3 linked regions of the Prochlorococcus marinus CUG1415 genome follow. The protein of the gene in region 2 binds, or shares a complex with, the protein of the main gene of each other region. Links are inferred from orthologs where the notes say so. Each region holds a gene or a part of one and is shown on either strand. Other genes may lie near its edges.

Evidence for each region. Proteins that work in one complex are often made in the same cells at the same time.
Region 1: the proteins of accD (region 2) and accC are in contact, whole or in part, in a solved structure (PDB 8UXZ), measured with the Escherichia coli proteins. The link is inferred for Prochlorococcus marinus CUG1415 from one-to-one orthologs.
Region 3: the proteins of accD (region 2) and HA143_RS02895 are in contact, whole or in part, in a solved structure (PDB 8UXZ), measured with the Escherichia coli proteins. The link is inferred for Prochlorococcus marinus CUG1415 from one-to-one orthologs.

Annotation. Positions count from the first base shown.
Region 1 is NZ_JAAORL010000001.1:72,387-78,202, forward strand. The notes cover bases 1,798-4,695. They hold accC (acetyl-CoA carboxylase biotin carboxylase subunit), read left to right. Parts: upstream 1,798-2,520; coding sequence 2,521-3,870; downstream 3,871-4,695. Other genes in these bases: HA143_RS00370 (glycosyl transferase), read right to left, coding at 1,798-2,172; HA143_RS00385 (YggT family protein), read right to left, coding at 3,889-4,194; psbX (photosystem II reaction center X protein), read left to right, coding at 4,285-4,470; HA143_RS00395 (Ycf66 family protein), read left to right, coding at 4,549-4,695. In the rest of the region: HA143_RS00365 (PRC-barrel domain-containing protein), read left to right, coding at 1-882; more of HA143_RS00370, read right to left, coding at 883-1,797; more of HA143_RS00395, read left to right, coding at 4,696-5,478; HA143_RS00400 (chlorophyll a/b-binding protein), read right to left, coding at 5,479-5,775; HA143_RS00405 (ABC transporter ATP-binding protein/permease), read right to left, coding at 5,779-5,816. UniProt on the Escherichia coli protein: This protein is a component of the acetyl coenzyme A carboxylase complex; first, biotin carboxylase catalyzes the carboxylation of the carrier protein and then the transcarboxylase transfers the carboxyl group to form malonyl-CoA.
Region 2 is NZ_JAAORL010000001.1:751,269-756,996, reverse strand. What follows is about bases 1,311-4,120. They hold accD (acetyl-CoA carboxylase, carboxyltransferase subunit beta), read left to right. Parts: upstream 1,311-2,179; coding sequence 2,180-3,061; downstream 3,062-4,120. Other genes in these bases: HA143_RS04275 (Gfo/Idh/MocA family protein), read left to right, coding at 3,458-4,120; HA143_RS04280 (hypothetical protein), read left to right, coding at 3,063-3,455; HA143_RS04290 (phosphoribulokinase), read left to right, coding at 1,311-2,039. Also shown: leuB (3-isopropylmalate dehydrogenase), read left to right, coding at 1-1,052; more of HA143_RS04290, read left to right, coding at 1,140-1,310; more of HA143_RS04275, read left to right, coding at 4,121-4,555; HA143_RS04270 (class I fructose-bisphosphate aldolase), read left to right, coding at 4,659-5,726.
Region 3 is NZ_JAAORL010000001.1:505,653-511,368, forward strand. What follows is about bases 1,798-4,595. They hold HA143_RS02895 (acetyl-CoA carboxylase carboxyltransferase subunit alpha), read left to right. Parts: upstream 1,798-2,591; coding sequence 2,592-3,599; downstream 3,600-4,595. Other genes in these bases: HA143_RS02890 (long-chain acyl-[acyl-carrier-protein] reductase), read left to right, coding at 1,798-2,588; HA143_RS02900 (SDR family oxidoreductase), read left to right, coding at 3,574-4,308; folE (GTP cyclohydrolase I), read left to right, coding at 4,459-4,595. In the rest of the region: HA143_RS02880 (creatininase family protein), read left to right, coding at 1-613; HA143_RS02885 (aldehyde oxygenase (deformylating)), read left to right, coding at 713-1,441; more of HA143_RS02890, read left to right, coding at 1,548-1,797; more of folE, read left to right, coding at 4,596-5,199; HA143_RS02910 (phosphoribosylanthranilate isomerase), read right to left, coding at 5,196-5,716. UniProt on the Escherichia coli protein: Component of the acetyl coenzyme A carboxylase (ACC) complex. First, biotin carboxylase catalyzes the carboxylation of biotin on its carrier protein (BCCP) and then the CO(2) group is transferred by the carboxyltransferase to acetyl-CoA to form malonyl-CoA.

The DNA of each region.
Region 1 (5,816 bases), 680 kb from region 2 along the record:
GGACTTAGAGATAATCCACTGACAAGATTTTTACCAGGCTTACCAAAATGGATGCCCTTAGAAAGTATAAAGCAAGTTGGAGATGTCATATTAGTCGATTCCCTAGATTCATTGAGTGAAGGTTTTTCTCCAGAAAGATATGGAAAGGTAATTAATTGTCAGGTGATTACAGAATCTGGACAACTTTTAGGGCGAGTTCTTGGGTTTTCTTTTGATATCGAGACTGGGGATTTAATTTCTCTTGTAATGGGTGCAGTTGGCGTTCCGCTTTTGGGGGAGGGTGTTTTAAGTACTTGGGAAATTCCTTCTGAGGAAATAGTAAGTAGTGGTACGGATAGGATTATTGTTTATGAAGGTGCTGAAGAAAAATTGAACCAATTAAGTAGTGGTCTACTTGAGAAACTTGGAGTAGGGGGCTCTTCATGGGATGAAAGGGAAGCAAATGGGTACTCAGCAAATCTTGTCCCCGTTGAGAATCAGTTACTGTCTGGATCGGAATCAGAACAAACAAACAATTTGGTTGAAGAATATGAAGAAGAAGTTCTTGAAAACGATGATTATGAAGATGATTATGAAGATGATTATGAAGATGAACTGGAATACGTTGAAATAAAGAGTTCTGCAGACGTAATGAATAATAGTAAAAAACTATATATGGAAAATGATTATCCTGATCAGATCGAGAATCACAATACTTTGAATCAAATAGATGAACAAAAAGATATCGATCTTAAACAAAAGAAAAAGTCAAATAATAATTTGGCATCGAAAAGACCAATTCAAAATGCAACAGAAACTTTAGATATTGAACCATTAGATGAACAAAATTTAGTTAAGGATAATCAAAAATCAGAAACTTTTGAAATTGATGATCCCTGGTAATTAACAAAGTTTTTTTATTGAATTAAAAATTATATAAGCAAGTTTTTCTGCAGCTCCTTTCCCTCCTCTTTCTTTGACTAAATTATCACTAATATTTTTTAATTGATCCCTATCTTGAATTAGAAATAATACTTCCCTTGCAATTTTTTCAGGCGAAATATTGCCTATCCTTTCTGGAACAATCATTTTTTTTGCTTTAATATTTGGCCATGCAAAAAACTTCTTTTTTTTAAAATAAAAATATTTAACTATAAATGTTAGGAATCTGTTAATGAATGAAATTTTCCCAATTACTCCAAAAATACCATCCCAGGCATTCATCATATTTAAATGTTGAGTTGGTAGAACTACTAACATTGGAAGAGCTATTGCTGCTAATTCTGCAGTATTTGCCCCCACAGTTGTAATAGCAAGATCACATTCTTTTAATATCTCATAGCAAGGATGTTTCTTGATTAGATAAATTTTTGTATTTTTTGATGTTTCAATTACATAATCAAAACAGGAGTTTTTCATATTTTGAATTGTTTTGATTTTTGATGAGTAATATTTTGTAATAGGATTTTTTTGGCTTTGAAAGAATAAATATTCACTTTTATTGGTGGTTGGGGCAATGGGGATTATAAACTTTATATTTTGATTTTTTTTTGCTATGTGATCTGCTATTTCTAAGAAGAAAGGAATTCCAATAGAGAGTTTGGCTTTTTTAGACCCAGGTAACAATGCAATATAGTTTTTTTCTTTATCTTTTAATGATATTTCACTATTTAGTTTGATATCTGCCATCAAATCCCCTATGATTTGACACTTATTTTTATATCTTTGAGGTATAAGCTCTTTTACTTTCACATTCATAGCTGCAATTTCGTTTGTCCATTGAGGCCATCTTGCAATCCATTCAGCATATGTGATATTCATATAACCTAATCTTTTAGCTAGTAAAATGCTCCAAAATTGATCCCCACCAAGGAAAATAACCATTCCTTTTTTTGGCCAATTAGCAAACGAATGTGGGTTTATTAATAATTTCCAAAAACTCTTTGATTTTGTAATTAATTCGAATTTATTCCATGAGTGTGCGACTGTAAATTCTTTACCAGTTGCATTTGGACAAGGAACCAGAACCAACCTAAGAATGAAATCTAGTTTCTCGTTATCACATAGAGATCCATTTATTTTGTTAAGCTCCTCTACTACAGGCCTTACCCATGTAGCTAATTCACCAGGACCATTAGATACTATAACTACTGCAAGTGATTTTTTGTTCATTGCAGTTAAACCAGAATACATCAAATGCGGACGGCGAGACTTGAACTCGCAAGGCCTAAGCCACACGCTCCTTAGACGTGCGCGTCTACCAATTCCGCCACGTCCGCAAAGGGCTTTCAAGCACAGCTAGGTGCCTTAACCTTAAAAATATCATACATTATGACTGTAATCAGGATGTAGTTCTCAGAGGGAATTTTTGAATATTGTGAATTATTTTTCTATTGCATAAAACAAATATTTTTACTCATTTAACGTTCGAGGTTGTATTGTAAAAAAATGTCCTAAGATCACTAAAAAAATTTTGTTAAATACTTTGGCAAATAATTTTTTATTTTAAGTCATTTTCATTTCTTCAATTTAATTTTCATAATGGTTGAAAAAGTTTTAATTGCTAATCGTGGAGAAATAGCTTTACGAATTGTCAGAAGTTGTAGAGAACTAGGTATTTCAACAGTGGCAGTTTTTAGCACTGTAGATAAAAAAGCATTGCATGTTCAGCTTGCTGATGAAGCAGTTTGTGTTGGAGACTCGCTAAGTAATAAGAGTTATTTAAATATTCCAAATATACTTGCTGCTGCTACATCTAGAGGCGTTGATGCTATTCATCCTGGTTATGGATTTCTTGCTGAAAATGATAAATTTGCTGAGATGTGTAACGACCATGGCATAGTTTTTATTGGGCCATCTCCTAAAGCTATTAGATCTATGGGAGATAAATCCACAGCTAAAGAAACTATGGAAGAAGTAGGAGTTCCAACAGTACCTGGAAGTAAAGGCTTGTTATCTAATGTTGATGAGGCTTATAAATTGGCAGAGGATATTGGCTATCCAGTAATTATCAAAGCAACTGCTGGAGGAGGTGGAAGAGGCATGAGGTTGGTTGAAAATGCAGATAATCTTGAAAAAATGTTTAAAGCAGCTCAAGGTGAAGCAGAAGCAGCTTTTGGTAATGATGGTCTATATATGGAAAAATTTATAAAGAAGCCAAGACATGTAGAAATTCAAATTTTGGCAGATAGGTCGGGTAACGTTGTTCATTTAGGAGAGCGAGATTGTTCAGTTCAAAGAAGACATCAGAAATTATTGGAAGAGTCTCCTAGCCCTGCAATTAACACCGAACTAAGAAAAAAAATGGGAAATGCAGCGATTGCTGCTGCAAAAAGTATCGGTTACGAAGGAGCTGGTACAGTTGAATTTTTAGTCGATGATGATGATAATTTTTATTTCATGGAAATGAACACTAGGATTCAAGTTGAACATCCTGTTACTGAAATGGTTACAGGCGTAGACTTAATAGCTGAGCAAATTAAGATCGCAAGCGGAGCTAACTTGGAATTTAATCAAGATGATATCAATTTAAATGGTCATGCCATTGAATGTAGAATCAATGCTGAAGATCCATCTCATAATTTCCGGCCATCACCTGGAAAAATAACTGGGTGGCTTCCTCCCGGAGGTCCTGGTGTAAGAGTGGATAGTCATGTTTATACTGGTTATGAAATACCTCCATTTTATGACTCCTTAATTGGTAAATTAATAGTCTGGGGAAAAGATCGAAATACTGCAATTAAACGTATGAATAGGGCCTTAAATGAATGCGCAGTAACCGGTATTCCTACAACAATTAACTTTCATTTAACCTTATTGAATAAAGCTAAATTTAAGGAAGGTAAGATACATACAAAATATGTTGAAGAAGAATTGTTACCCAATTACTGAGGAATAATTAAATAATCTCTATGAGATGTGTGTATGCAATGCAAGTTTTATAAGCCCTTGTTGACCTACTAAAATCTCTCTTAAAAAACTGATGACTCCAATCCAAATTACTGGTCCTATATCAACTCCTCCTATAGGGGGAATTAATTTCCTTGTTTGATTAAGGATAGAGCTTGATGGTATCGAAATGAATAACCACAAACCTTTACTTAAATCAATTTTTGGGTACCAAGTAAGAATTAATCTAATTAAGAAAACTATAGTTAGATATGATAAAGAAATTCCTAAACTAATATCTAAAATTTGGAGAGAGTTTTCAAGCAAGGAAATCACAAATATTTAATTCATCTTAATAAATAACCCATTAAATAGTATTTAATTCGTATTATAAATTGAGAATTAAATATTTAAAAAGTGTTTCAAATTTCAAATTTATTACTAGCTGCGGATTTTTCTGCCCAAGTTGCAAATAATTCCGCAGTTGGAATGATAGGTAGTTTTATTGCAGCCGCTTTACTTATCGTAATTCCAGCCACAGCCTTTTTGATTTTTGTTAGCCAAAAAGACTCCCTTGATCGTACTTCTACTGGAAGACGCTAGTTTTTATAGAAGTTTTAAGTAAACTATATATAGGGTGATTTATTTTTCCCTTTAAAACATAAATTTTGGAGAAAGAATGTGGTCAATGCTAGTCTCAATTGGGCCAGTATTGTTGGTATAGTTCTTGCAGTATGTGGAGGCGGTCTTTACTTTTTACGATCCGTTAAACCTGCATTAGCAAGAGATTATGATGTCTTCTTTGCAGCTATAGGACTTTTGTGCGGTGGAATATTATTTTTTCAAGGCTGGAGATTAGATCCTATCCTTCAGTTTGGTCAGTTTTTATTGGCAGGAACTACAGTTTTTTTCGCATACGAAAGTGTTAGGTTGAGGGGAGTTGCTACGGATCAAGCTAGAAGGTCCTCTTATTTTGATGATGATCCTATTTCTGATGAGCCTAGGAATTCTAGAGGTCGTTTTAATGAAGATTACGAAAGGTTTGAAGAATCTGAAAGACCATCTAGAAGATTCAAACCTCAAGAAGATGATTTTGAAGAAGAATATATAGAGGGGATATCTCGCAGGAGGAATGTTTCAAGAGCTATACCTGCTTCTGCTGTAAGTAGAAGAAGGCCAGCTGCAAGAGAAGTAAATCAATTTGAAAATGACGAACCTATAAGAAGAAGAAGGCAGAATTCTGAAGATAGAAATAGTAATGAGGCATTAAGAAATAAATTTGGTGAAAGAAGAAGTACTTCTCGAAATGAAGTTAAAACAGGGTCAAGACCCAGAAGGAATCAGACAATATCAAGACAAGCAAATATTTCTTCTTCTGATGATTCTTCTCCATTAAGAAAGAAATCCACAAGATCTCCCATTAGGCAGCAAACTTCAAAAGATCAAGTAGAGGATGCATCATTCAAAGATGCGGATGCAGTAAAAAAACCTCGTGTAACTCGTAGAGTAAACTCTACTGAGAGATCAAGTTCAAAAAATCAAAGTGGTAGATATACCGTTGGGAAAAATAGAAAGAAACCTAGAGATAACAGTTCTAGATTTGACGATTAATTATAAGATTCCCGCCCATTTTAAAAATGATTGTTGACTTAATAATTCAATTAGTATTATTGCTAAGAATCCAATCATAGCAAATCTTCCATTAGTTATTTCTGAATACCTACTCCATCCAAACTGATAGTTATCATCAACTTCCTCAGATAATTTGTCATCTTTTTCTGTCTTGGTTAGTTCATCAGCAGGGGATGGTTTATCATCAACTTCCTCAGATAATTTGTCATCTTTTTCTGTCTTGGTTAGTTCATCAGCAGGGGATGGTTTATTGTCAAATTCTTCTTTTGTCATAATTTATTAATTTATATTTGAGTTGAAATCAAAATTCTTTGATG
Region 2 (5,728 bases):
TATTGTCAGGTGACGGAATTGGACCAGAGATTTCAGAAGTTTCAAAAAAAGTTTTAATAAAGCTTTCAAAAAAACATAATTTCGATATTGAGATCATTGAAAATTTATTTGGAGGGATAGCTTATGAAAAATATGGGGATCCTGCTCCAGATGAAACGCTAGATCAATGCAAGAAAAGTGATGCAGTACTTTTAGCTTGTGTTGGAGATATTAAATATGACTCCCTTGCAAGAGAATTAAGACCAGAAAGTGGTTTACTTAAGTTAAGATCGGCCCTAAACCTTTTCGCAAATATCAGACCTGTCAAAATAAGAAAATCTCTTATAGATGCAAGTACATTAAAAAAAGAAATCGTTGAGAATGTAGATCTGATTGTTGTAAGAGAATTAATAGGCGGTATTTATTTCGGAAACCCAAGAGGACATATAACAAATACAAAAATCCCAAAAGCTTTCAACACGATGGTTTATGATTCGGCCGAAATAGAAAGAATAACTGAAATAGCAATAAAAATTGCTAACCAAAGAAATAAAAAAATATGTTCTGTGGATAAATCAAACGTTCTGGAGGTTAGTCAATTGTGGAGAGATACAGTTTTAAATATCACCTCAAAAGATAAAAATATATCTTTATGCAATATGTACGTTGATAATGCAGCAATGCAATTAGTCAGAGATCCCGGTCAATTTGATGTGATTTTAACAAGTAATTTATTTGGCGATATTTTAAGCGATTTAGCCGCAATGTTAACTGGTTCTATTGGTATGCTTCCATCTGCATCTCTAAACAATAATGGGCCAGGAGTTTTTGAACCTGTTCATGGTTCAGCTCCGGATATAGCTGGTAAGAACATAGCAAATCCTATTGCAATGCTTTTATCCGCTTCAATGATGTTAAAAATTGGATTAAATGAAGAAGAAGCCTCAGAAAATTTAGAAACTGCTATTGATAAAGTTTTATCAAAAGGATTTAGAACAGCAGATTTAGGTGATGGATCTTCCGAAGTATTATCTTGCAGTGAAATCGGAGATAAAATAATAGATGAAATTTAAAAAAATTAATAAATAAAAAAATATTTTTAAGTTGAACATAAAGATGGCATATGACCTGTCAGAATCATTAGATATTGTTTTTAAAAAATGTCAAAACGTCATCCAGTAGTCGCTGTAACAGGATCTTCAGGAGCAGGAACAAGTACAGTAAAAAGAGCCTTTGAGCATATTTTTGCCAGAGAAGATATTGTTCCCGCAGTTGTAGAAGGTGATAGTTACCATAGGTTTGAAAGAATGCCTATGAAAAAAGCTATGGCAGAGGCTCTTTCAAAAGGTGAAAATTTTTCTCACTTCGGTCCAGAGGCTAATCTTTTTGACAAGCTAGAAGAACTTTTTAAAATCTATGGTGAAACTGGAGGAGGGAAGAAAAGATATTATTTACATAGTCCGGAAGAAGCGGAAGAACATAATACAAGACTTGGTACATCCCTAGAACCAGGGCAATTTACTCCATGGGAAGATATTCCTGAGGGAACAGACGTACTTTTTTATGAAGGTTTACATGGCGGAGTAGAAGGTGATGGATACAATGTGGCATCTTATGCTGATTTGCTTGTTGGAGTTGTTCCGATAACAAATTTAGAGTGGATTCAAAAAATCCATAGAGATAATGCAGAAAGAGGTTACTCCGCTGAAACCATTGTTGATACTATATTGAGAAGAATGCCTGATTATATAAATCATATTTGTCCACAATTCAGTAAAACCGATATAAATTTCCAAAGAATTCCCACAATTGACACTTCCAATCCTTTCATATGCAGGAATATTCCAACTCCTGATGAAAGCTTTGTGATCATACATTTCAGAAAAGGGGCAAGAGAGAAATGGGGAATTGATTTTCAGTACTTGCTTGGAATGATTCACGATTCATTTATGTCAAGTCCAACAAGCATCGTTGTAAATGGTGGGAAAATGGGTTTCGCAATGGAACTTATTCTTACTCCAATAATTCATAAAATGATTGAGGAGAAAAACAAAGGATGATTAATTTTCGATAATCAACTCAAATCCTTATTTTTTTTTAAACTTAAAGGAGTTTCTAATCTACAAAATCTCAAATTTTTATATATCTTTCTTGATAAAAGTACCTTACTTAGATTTAAATAAGAAAAACAGGTAACGTTGTGTCATTAATCGACTGGTTTGCAGCAAAGCGTAAAGATCAATTTGTTGGGAAAGTTTCGCAAGATACTGACGAGGGAGATGGTTTGTGGGTTAAATGCTCAGAATGTTCGCAAGTAGCCTATAGAAAAGACCTAATTTCAAATTTCAATGTTTGTAGTAATTGTGGACACCACAATAGGATTAATAGCGATGAAAGGATAAATATAATTGCTGATAAAAATTCATTTAAAGAGTTTGATAGTTCACTAAGTCCTACAGATCCTTTAGGTTTTAAAGATAGAAGGTCATATGCTGATCGAATTAAAGAAAGTCAAGCAAGTACAGGTTTAAGAGATGGAGTCATAACAGGTTTCTGTTCTGTAAATTCAATGCCTTTAGCATTAGCTGTTATGGATTTTAGATTTATGGGAGGATCCATGGGTTCAGTAGTTGGTGAAAAAATTACAAGGATAATTGAGAGAGCAACTATAGAAAATTACCCAATTCTAATTGTTTGCGCATCAGGTGGGGCAAGAATGCAAGAAGGCATGTTAAGTCTCATGCAAATGGCGAAAATATCTGGAGCACTAAAAAAACATAAAGAAAGAAATCTTCTATATATGCCCTTACTAACTCATCCAACCACTGGAGGGGTAACAGCTAGCTTTGCGATGTTAGGTGATTTAATTTTGGCGGAACCTAAAGCACTTATTGGATTTGCTGGTAGAAGGGTTATTGAACAAACATTAAGGGAAAAATTACCCGATAATTTTCAAACAGCTGAATATCTTCTTGACCATGGTTTTGTTGATGTAATAGTTAAAAGGAAAGATCTCAAGGATACTTTGAACAAAATTTTAAAAATTCACGGTGTAAAAGAACTTACAGATGCAAATATATAAAATGAAAATTATTTATAATTTGTTTTATTTTTCATTAACTCTTTTATTTTTCATTTTAAGTTTTGCTTCCTATTCAAATGCAATAGGAAATGTTGATTGGATTCTCCTAAAAGAGAATAATGATGGGAAAGAATGGCTTGACAAAGGAAGTTTCAAGCTACTTCCAAATGGTGAAATAAGTGTCCTGACAAAGTTCTTTAAAAATCCAACCAATTCAGAGGATGATGGAGAGTTATCACTTTATGTAATGAGAATTAATTGCGATGATAAGAAGTTCAAAGATACTTCCATAAATGGAATTCCTCAATTTAATTCAAAATGGCAAACTTCTCATGATGATGAACTAATAGATGTTGTGATAGAAAATAGTTGTTCAGAGTTTATTAAGGGATAAGAATGAATACTAAAAATAAAAAATTAAAAATAGCCATCGCTGGACTAGGTTTTGGGAAAAAAGTTCATTTAGAGGCGTTAAAAGAATCTGGTTATTTAACGCCTGTAGCTATTTATCATTATGAGAAAAAACAAAAATCGATTTTAGAAAAACAAACGGGATTAGATTTTTTTCATAATTGGGAAGACTTAGTTAAATCTCCAGAAATTGATGGTATTATTATTGCTACCCCTCCTGAATCAAGATTTAAATTAGCAAAACAAGCTCTTGAGAATAATAAAAATTTGCTACTAGAAAAACCCGTTTCAATAACTTCCTCTGAAATTGAAGAGCTTCAGAGAATATCTTTGATTAATAACTTAAGCGTATGTGTTGATTTCGAATATAGAGCAGTACCCCTTTTCCTTCAGACAAAAAAACTTATTGATGAAAATATCCTAGGCGATATATATTTAGTCAAATTAGATTGGTTAATGGGCAGCAGATCCGACCCTAAAAGAGTTTGGAATTGGTATTCTTTGGAAGAAAAAGGTGGAGGAGTTATTGGCGCATTAGGTACTCATGCATTTGATATGTTGAATTGGTTTTTTGGAGAATCAATAAAAGTTTCTGGAAAGTTAGCCACATCAATAAAAAAAAGACCTTTAACAAATTCATCTGATTTACTTGATGTTACGAGCGAAGATATTTGTCTAGCCAATATAGAAATATCAAACTACAGTTCTAATCTTATTCCATGTCAGGTATCTTTATCATCGATTTCTAAAAACGGTAGAGGATTTAGTTTAGAAATATATGGCAGCGAAGGTTCACTTATTCTTAAAAGCGAAAACCAAAAGGATTATGTACATGGTTTTAATTTAAAATATTCGAATAATGACAATAAAATACAAAATCTAACTGCAGATTCAAGTTTTAATTTTGAAAAAACATGGACTGATGGGAGGATAGCTCCAATTTTGAGAATTCAAAATTTATGGGCCGAGAGTATTTTTAATAAAACACCCATCATTCCAGGTTTATGCGAGGGACTTGCCAGTCATAAAGTTTGCGAAGCCATAAAAGAATCATCGAAAAGTGGATTAACCATAAAAATTTAAGGCTATACATTTTTAAGTAGCAATTATCACCCAATAAAGTATTAGATTGATTTTATTTTTTATTCATATTCTGGAAAAATCAATTGAACTGAATTATTAAAGAATGGCTTTAAATTATTACAAAAATGAGCTTAAAGAAAATGCTCAATTACTAGCTTCTAAAGGGAAAGGGATATTAGCGGTAGATGAATCAACTAAAACAGTGGGGAAAAGACTCTCTGGAATTGGAGTTGAGAATACTGAAGAGAATAGGAAGGCATATAGAGGAATGCTTTTTACTACAGAAGGTCTCGGGAAATACATCAGTGGAGCAATTCTCTTCGAAGAAACTCTTTATCAGAATCACCAAGATGGTGAGTCAATGGTTAAGAAACTGAATGATTTAGGTATTATTCCAGGTATAAAGGTCGATAAAGGTTTAAATCCACTCCCTGGAGCAGGAGATGTAGAAACTTTTTGCTCTGGCCTAGATGGATTAGTTGAAAGAGCAGCAAAATATTATGAACAGGGTGCAAGATTTGCAAAGTGGAGAGCAGTTCTGCAGATTACAAATGATGGTTGTCCTTCAAAACTATCAATACAAGAGAATGCCTGGGGATTAGCAAGGTATGCAAGATCAGTTCAAGAATCTGGTTTGGTACCAATTATTGAACCTGAAATATTAATGGACGGCGACCATACTATTGAAAAAACTGCTGAAGTACAAGAAGAAGTAATAAAGCAAGTTTATATTGCCTGTCAAGCAAATGGAGTTTTTCTAGAAGGAACACTATTAAAACCTTCTATGACCGTTAATGGAGCAGATTGTCCAACAAAGGCTGATCCCATGAAGGTTGCTGAAATGACAATTAGAACTATGGAAAGATGTGTTCCTGCATCTGTCCCTGGAATAGTTTTCTTATCAGGAGGATTAAGCGAAGAGGCTGCTTCTGTTTATTTAAATAATATGAACACACTTTTCAGGAAAGCTTTATGGAATGTTTCATTCTCCTATGGAAGAGCATTACAGCACTCATGCCTAAAGGCCTGGAAGGGAAGTGATATAGAAGGAGGTCAAAATGCTTTAATAGCAAGAGCTCAAGCAAACTCTGAAGCTTCAAAAGGTGCCTATGTAGCAGGATCTCAACCTTCATCTGATGAACAATTGTTTGTAGCAGGCTACAAATACTAACT
Region 3 (5,716 bases), 250 kb from region 2 along the record:
CGATATTCCATTAAAAAAACTTCCAACTCAATATATTGGTTTTTCTCCAGAACATAAGGGTTTTGCCGGAACAATTTCACTTTCCTCAAATTTAATAACCTCAATGATTAAGGAAGTCGGAGGTCAATTATCTGAAATGGGTTTTAAAAGATTGATATTGATTAATGGACATGGAGGTCAAATCTCACTACTAAATACAGCGGCAAGAGAGTTAAGAAGTTTCGCGCCTGCCATGGCAGTTTTCCCTTGTTTCTTGTGGAGTGGTGTTAATGGATTAAATGAATTGTTAACAAAAACTGAGATCGAGGATGGGCTTCATGCTTCTTTAGCCGAAACAAGTTTGATGCTCGCTTTAAAACCAGAATTGGTAGGTGATGCACGCCCAAATGAGGGCATTAAAGGACAGATCCCAGAAGGTTGGAGTCTAGAGGGGAATGCGCCTACTGCTTGGCTTACTGACGACTTTAGTAAATCAGGTGTTATAGGGGATAGCAGAGGAGCAAATGAGTCTTTAGGAAAAAATCTAAAGGAATTATTAGTTAATCATTGGTTCAAATTGATAATGAATCTGATGCAATCGGATTGGCCCAATATAAATTGCAATAAATTTTAGTAAAAATGTGATTTAACAATTGAAAATATTTTCATGATATTTAAATAAACTTACTATAATCATGTAATATTCATGCATAATGAGCTAAAGATTACCGACATGCAAACTCTAGAATCAAATAAAAAAACAACTGAGGAATCTACAAACCCGATTTCTTTAGATTTGCCCGACTTCACTACAGATTCTTATAAGGATGCATACAGCAGAATAAATGCAATTGTTATAGAGGGAGAGCAGGAGGCTCATGATAATTACATTTCAATAGCATCCTTAATTCCAAATGAGTTAGAAGAGTTAACTAAGTTGGCGAAAATGGAAATGAAGCATAAAAAAGGCTTTACTGCATGTGGAAGAAATTTAGGCGTAGTTGCCGATATGGAATTTGCTCAAAAATTCTTTTCTAAATTACATGGTAATTTTCAAATTGCTCTACAAAAAGGAAATATAACAACATGTCTTTTAATACAAGCTATTTTAATCGAAGCATTTGCAATCTCTGCTTATAACGTCTATATACGAGTTGCAGATCCTTTCGCAAAAAAAATAACAGAGGGAGTTGTTAAAGATGAATATCTTCATTTAAATTATGGCCAAGAATGGCTTAAAGAGAATTTATCCACTTGTAAAGAGGAATTATTCGAAGCTAATAAGGTTAACCTTCCCTTAATAAAAAAAATGCTGGATGAAGTAGCAGATGACGCATCAGTTTTAGGTATGGATAGAGAAGAATTAATGGAAGAATTTATGATTGCTTATCAAGATACCCTTATGGAAATAGGTCTAGACAATAGAGAAATAGCAAGAATGGCTATGGCAGCTATTGTTTAATTATACTTCTACTTTTTTTAAGCATTTTAATAATTAATCTTTTTAATTAAGTAGTTACCTCTATGCTATTCTTCATAACAACGTATAGACCATTAATAAATTTTAAATGTTTGGGTTAATAGGCCACTCAACTAGTTTTGAAGATGCAAAAAGAAAAGCTTCGTTACTAGGCTTTGATCATATAGCAGATGGCGACCTAGATGTTTGGTGTACAGCTCCTCCTCAATTGGTTGAGAATGTAGAGGTTAAGAGTGCTACTGGAATATCTATTGAAGGTTCATACATAGATTCTTGCTTTGTTCCTGAAATGCTTTCTAGGTTTAAAACGGCCAGAAGAAAGGTATTAAATGCTATGGAACTAGCTCAGAAAAAAGGGATAAATATTACCGCTTTAGGAGGATTTACTTCTATTATTTTCGAGAATTTTAATCTTCTACAGCATAAACAAATTCGAAATACTTCATTAGAGTGGGAGAGATTTACTACTGGCAATACTCATACCGCCTGGGTTATTTGTAAACAACTAGAAATAAATGCGCCTCGCATTGGGATAGACCTTAAAAAAGCAACTGTTGCTGTAATTGGTGCTACAGGTGATATTGGTAGTGCTGTTTGTAGATGGCTTTTGAATAAAACTGGGATTTCAGAACTTCTTATGGTAGCAAGACAACAAGAACCACTAGCGCTTTTACAAAAAGAATTAGATGGTGGCACCATAACAAGTTTAGATGAGGCATTGCCTCAGGCGGATATTGTTGTATGGGTCGCAAGTATGCCTAAAACTATTGAAATTGATACTGATAACTTAAAGAAACCATGTTTAATGATTGATGGTGGATACCCCAAAAATCTTGATGAGAAATTTCAAGGTGAAAATATTCATGTTTTAAAAGGAGGTATAGTAGAGTTTTTCAATGATATTGGTTGGAATATGATGGAACTTGCGGAAATGCAAAACCCTCAGCGAGAGATGTTTGCTTGTTTTGCAGAAGCTATGATTTTAGAATTTGAAAAGTGTCATACAAACTTTAGTTGGGGAAGAAATAACATCTCTCTTGAAAAGATGGAATTTATTGGAGCAGCTTCTTTAAAACATGGTTTTTCTGCGATTGGACTTGATAAGCAACCTAAAGTATTAACTGTCTAAATTATGGCTAAACGTTACCTTCTTGATTTTGAAAAGCCTCTTGTTGAACTTGAGAAACAGATAGAGCAGATTAAAGAATTAGCTCGAGATTCAGAAGTTGATGTTAGTCAACAGCTTCTACAGCTTGAAACCTTAGCCGCTAGGAGGAGAGAAGAAATATTTAAATCTCTTACTCCTGCACAAAAGATTCAGGTAGCTAGGCATCCTCAAAGGCCTAGTACTTTGGATTTTGTTCAAATGTTTTGTGATGACTGGATCGAATTACATGGAGACAGAAATGGGGGCGATGATATGGCCCTAATTGGGGGAGTAGGTTCGATAAATAATAGACCAGTGATGATGTTAGGGCATCAGAAAGGAAGGGACACAAAAGAAAATGTAGTAAGAAACTTTGGGATGGCAAAACCAGGAGGTTACAGAAAAGCTCTTAGATTAATGCAGCATGCAAATAGATTTTCCTTGCCAATTCTTACATTTATTGATACTCCTGGAGCTTATGCTGGTTTAAAAGCTGAAGAACAGGGGCAAGGGGAAGCGATTGCAAGAAATCTACGAGAGATGTTTGGATTGAAAGTTCCAATTGTGGCTACTGTCATTGGAGAAGGCGGTTCAGGAGGTGCACTCGGTATAGGTGTTGCCGATAGGTTACTAATGTTTGAACACAGTGTTTATACAGTTGCCAGCCCAGAAGCATGTGCATCAATTCTCTGGAGAGATGCAGCGAAGGCGCCAGAAGCTGCAGCAGCACTTAAAATTACAGGTAAAGATTTACTTAAATTGGGGATAATAGATGAGGTATTACCAGAACCTTCTGGTGGGAACAATTGGGCTCCTTTAGATGCTGGTAACACACTAAAAGAGGCTATTGAGAAACACCTTAATGATTTACTGAAAATGCCTGAAGATGAATTAATTGAGGAAAGATACAAAAAATTTAGGGTTTTAGGTAAATTTATCGAAGCAAATAATATTGAAGAGATTTATAGTGAAATTCCCCAAAAAACTGAATAAATTGAAACTAGCTTTTATAACAGGTGCTACGAAAGGTATTGGTAGATCTACTGCAATTACTTTTGCTAATGCTGGCTGGGATTTAATTTTACTCTCTAGGAATATGAATTTAATGGAGAAACTAAAGAACGAACTGTTAACTACTAAATCAAAAATTAGCCTAGTTAAATGTGATTTATCTAATCCTCTAGAAATAGATCATTGTGTTAAAGAAGCAATTGTGAAGTATGGTTGTCCTTCAGTCTTGATAAACAATGCCGGTTGTGCATTTAATGGGCCTTTAGTAGAGATGGATTTTGGTCAATGGGAACAAACTATTCAAATAAACCTCACAAGTGTTTTTCAAATTTGCAGCTCAATAATTCCTCATATGAGAAAAAATGGTGGTTTAGTAATTAATGTTAGTAGTCATGCCTCTTATAATGCATTCCCCCAATGGGGAGCTTATTGTATTTCAAAATCTGCACTAGCGATGTTTACTAAATGCTTAAGGGAAGAAGAGAGATCTAATTCAATAAGAGCGTGCACAATTACTCTTGGTTCAGTAAATACTCCACTTTGGGATTCCGAATCAATCAATTCTGATTTTGATAGAACTTCTATGCTCTCTTCGAGTGAGGTATCAGATACTATTCTCTATATGGCTCAAAAACCTGAATCACAATTGATTGAAGACTTAACTTTAATGCCTTCTGGTGGAGCTTTTTAAAAATTTTTTATCTACTTTATCCTTAAAAAGTGATTTTTTTAGGACTATACGAACCCGATTGAACAAGAGAATGTGATATAGTGTATGAGCAATTAAGCTTTTAGAAGATACAGTTAATTAAGTTACATACAATTTTCTTTTTAAAATTTTATGACGTCTACATTACCCAACGATAATATTAGAAACTTTGACGACCAGATTACTAATAAATTAATCTCCGAAATTATAAGAGGCAGAATTAAGAATTCTGGAAGAAGATTTAATGCTAATGATAATATTGCGGATTTTATAAATCCTGGAGAATTAGAAATTTTAGAAAAAGAAGTTGCTTCAAGAGTAAAAGACTTACTGAAGTCTCTAGTAATAGATGTTGAAAATGATCATAATACACAGGAAACTGCTGAAAGAGTTTCAAAGATGTATATAAATGAGGTTTTTAAAGGGAGATATCATGACCAACCGAAAGTTACAAGTTTCCCGAATGATAAGAACCTTGATGAGATTTATACAGTTGGACCTATTTCTGTAAGATCTGCGTGTTCACACCATTTAGTTCCCATACTGGGAGAGTGTTGGATAGGTATTAAACCTGGGAACAAGGTCATAGGACTTTCAAAATTTGCGAGAGTTGCTGATTGGGTTTTTTCAAGACCTCATATTCAGGAAGAGGCTGTAATGATACTTGCAGATGAAATTGAAAAATTGTGTGAACCTAAAGGTTTAGGCATTATTGTAAAAGCTCAACATTATTGTATGAAGTGGAGGGGAGTTAAAGAACCAAATACAAGTATGATTAATTCAGTAGTAAGAGGTGACTTCAGACATGATTTAAGTTTAAAACAAGAATTTTTTGAGCTTGTAAAACAGCAATCTGCTACAAATAATTACTAATTATTTTCTAAAAACTTAATTAACTCTTTTGTTTTTTTAAGATCTTTTATACCTGGAGAAGTCTCAATACTGCTAGAAATGTCTAGTCCATCTGGTTTGATTTCATTTAAAATCTCATCAATCCATTTAATTGATATTCCACCTGCTAACCACCAAGGTTTGCTAAATTGCAGATTCTGTAGATAAATAGATTTTATTTTTTCCCCTGAGCCTCCATAAGTTTTTTCATTCCAAGAATCAAGCAGTATCGCATCTACATAATCTTCAAAAGGTTTTATTTTATCCAAGTCTCTTTTTGTTTTTATTCTGAAAGCCTTCCATATGCCAATATTTGGAATTTCTTTTCTTATTTTTTTGCAGTAATGAATATCCTCATCTCCATGTAATTGAAGGATAGTTTCACTTGGGTTGCCTAAGAAATTTTTGATAATTAAATCTATGGGACAATTTTGCACAACAGATACTCTATGGATTTTTGGATAAAAACTGTCTAAGGTTTTAAATATTTTTTTCTTAA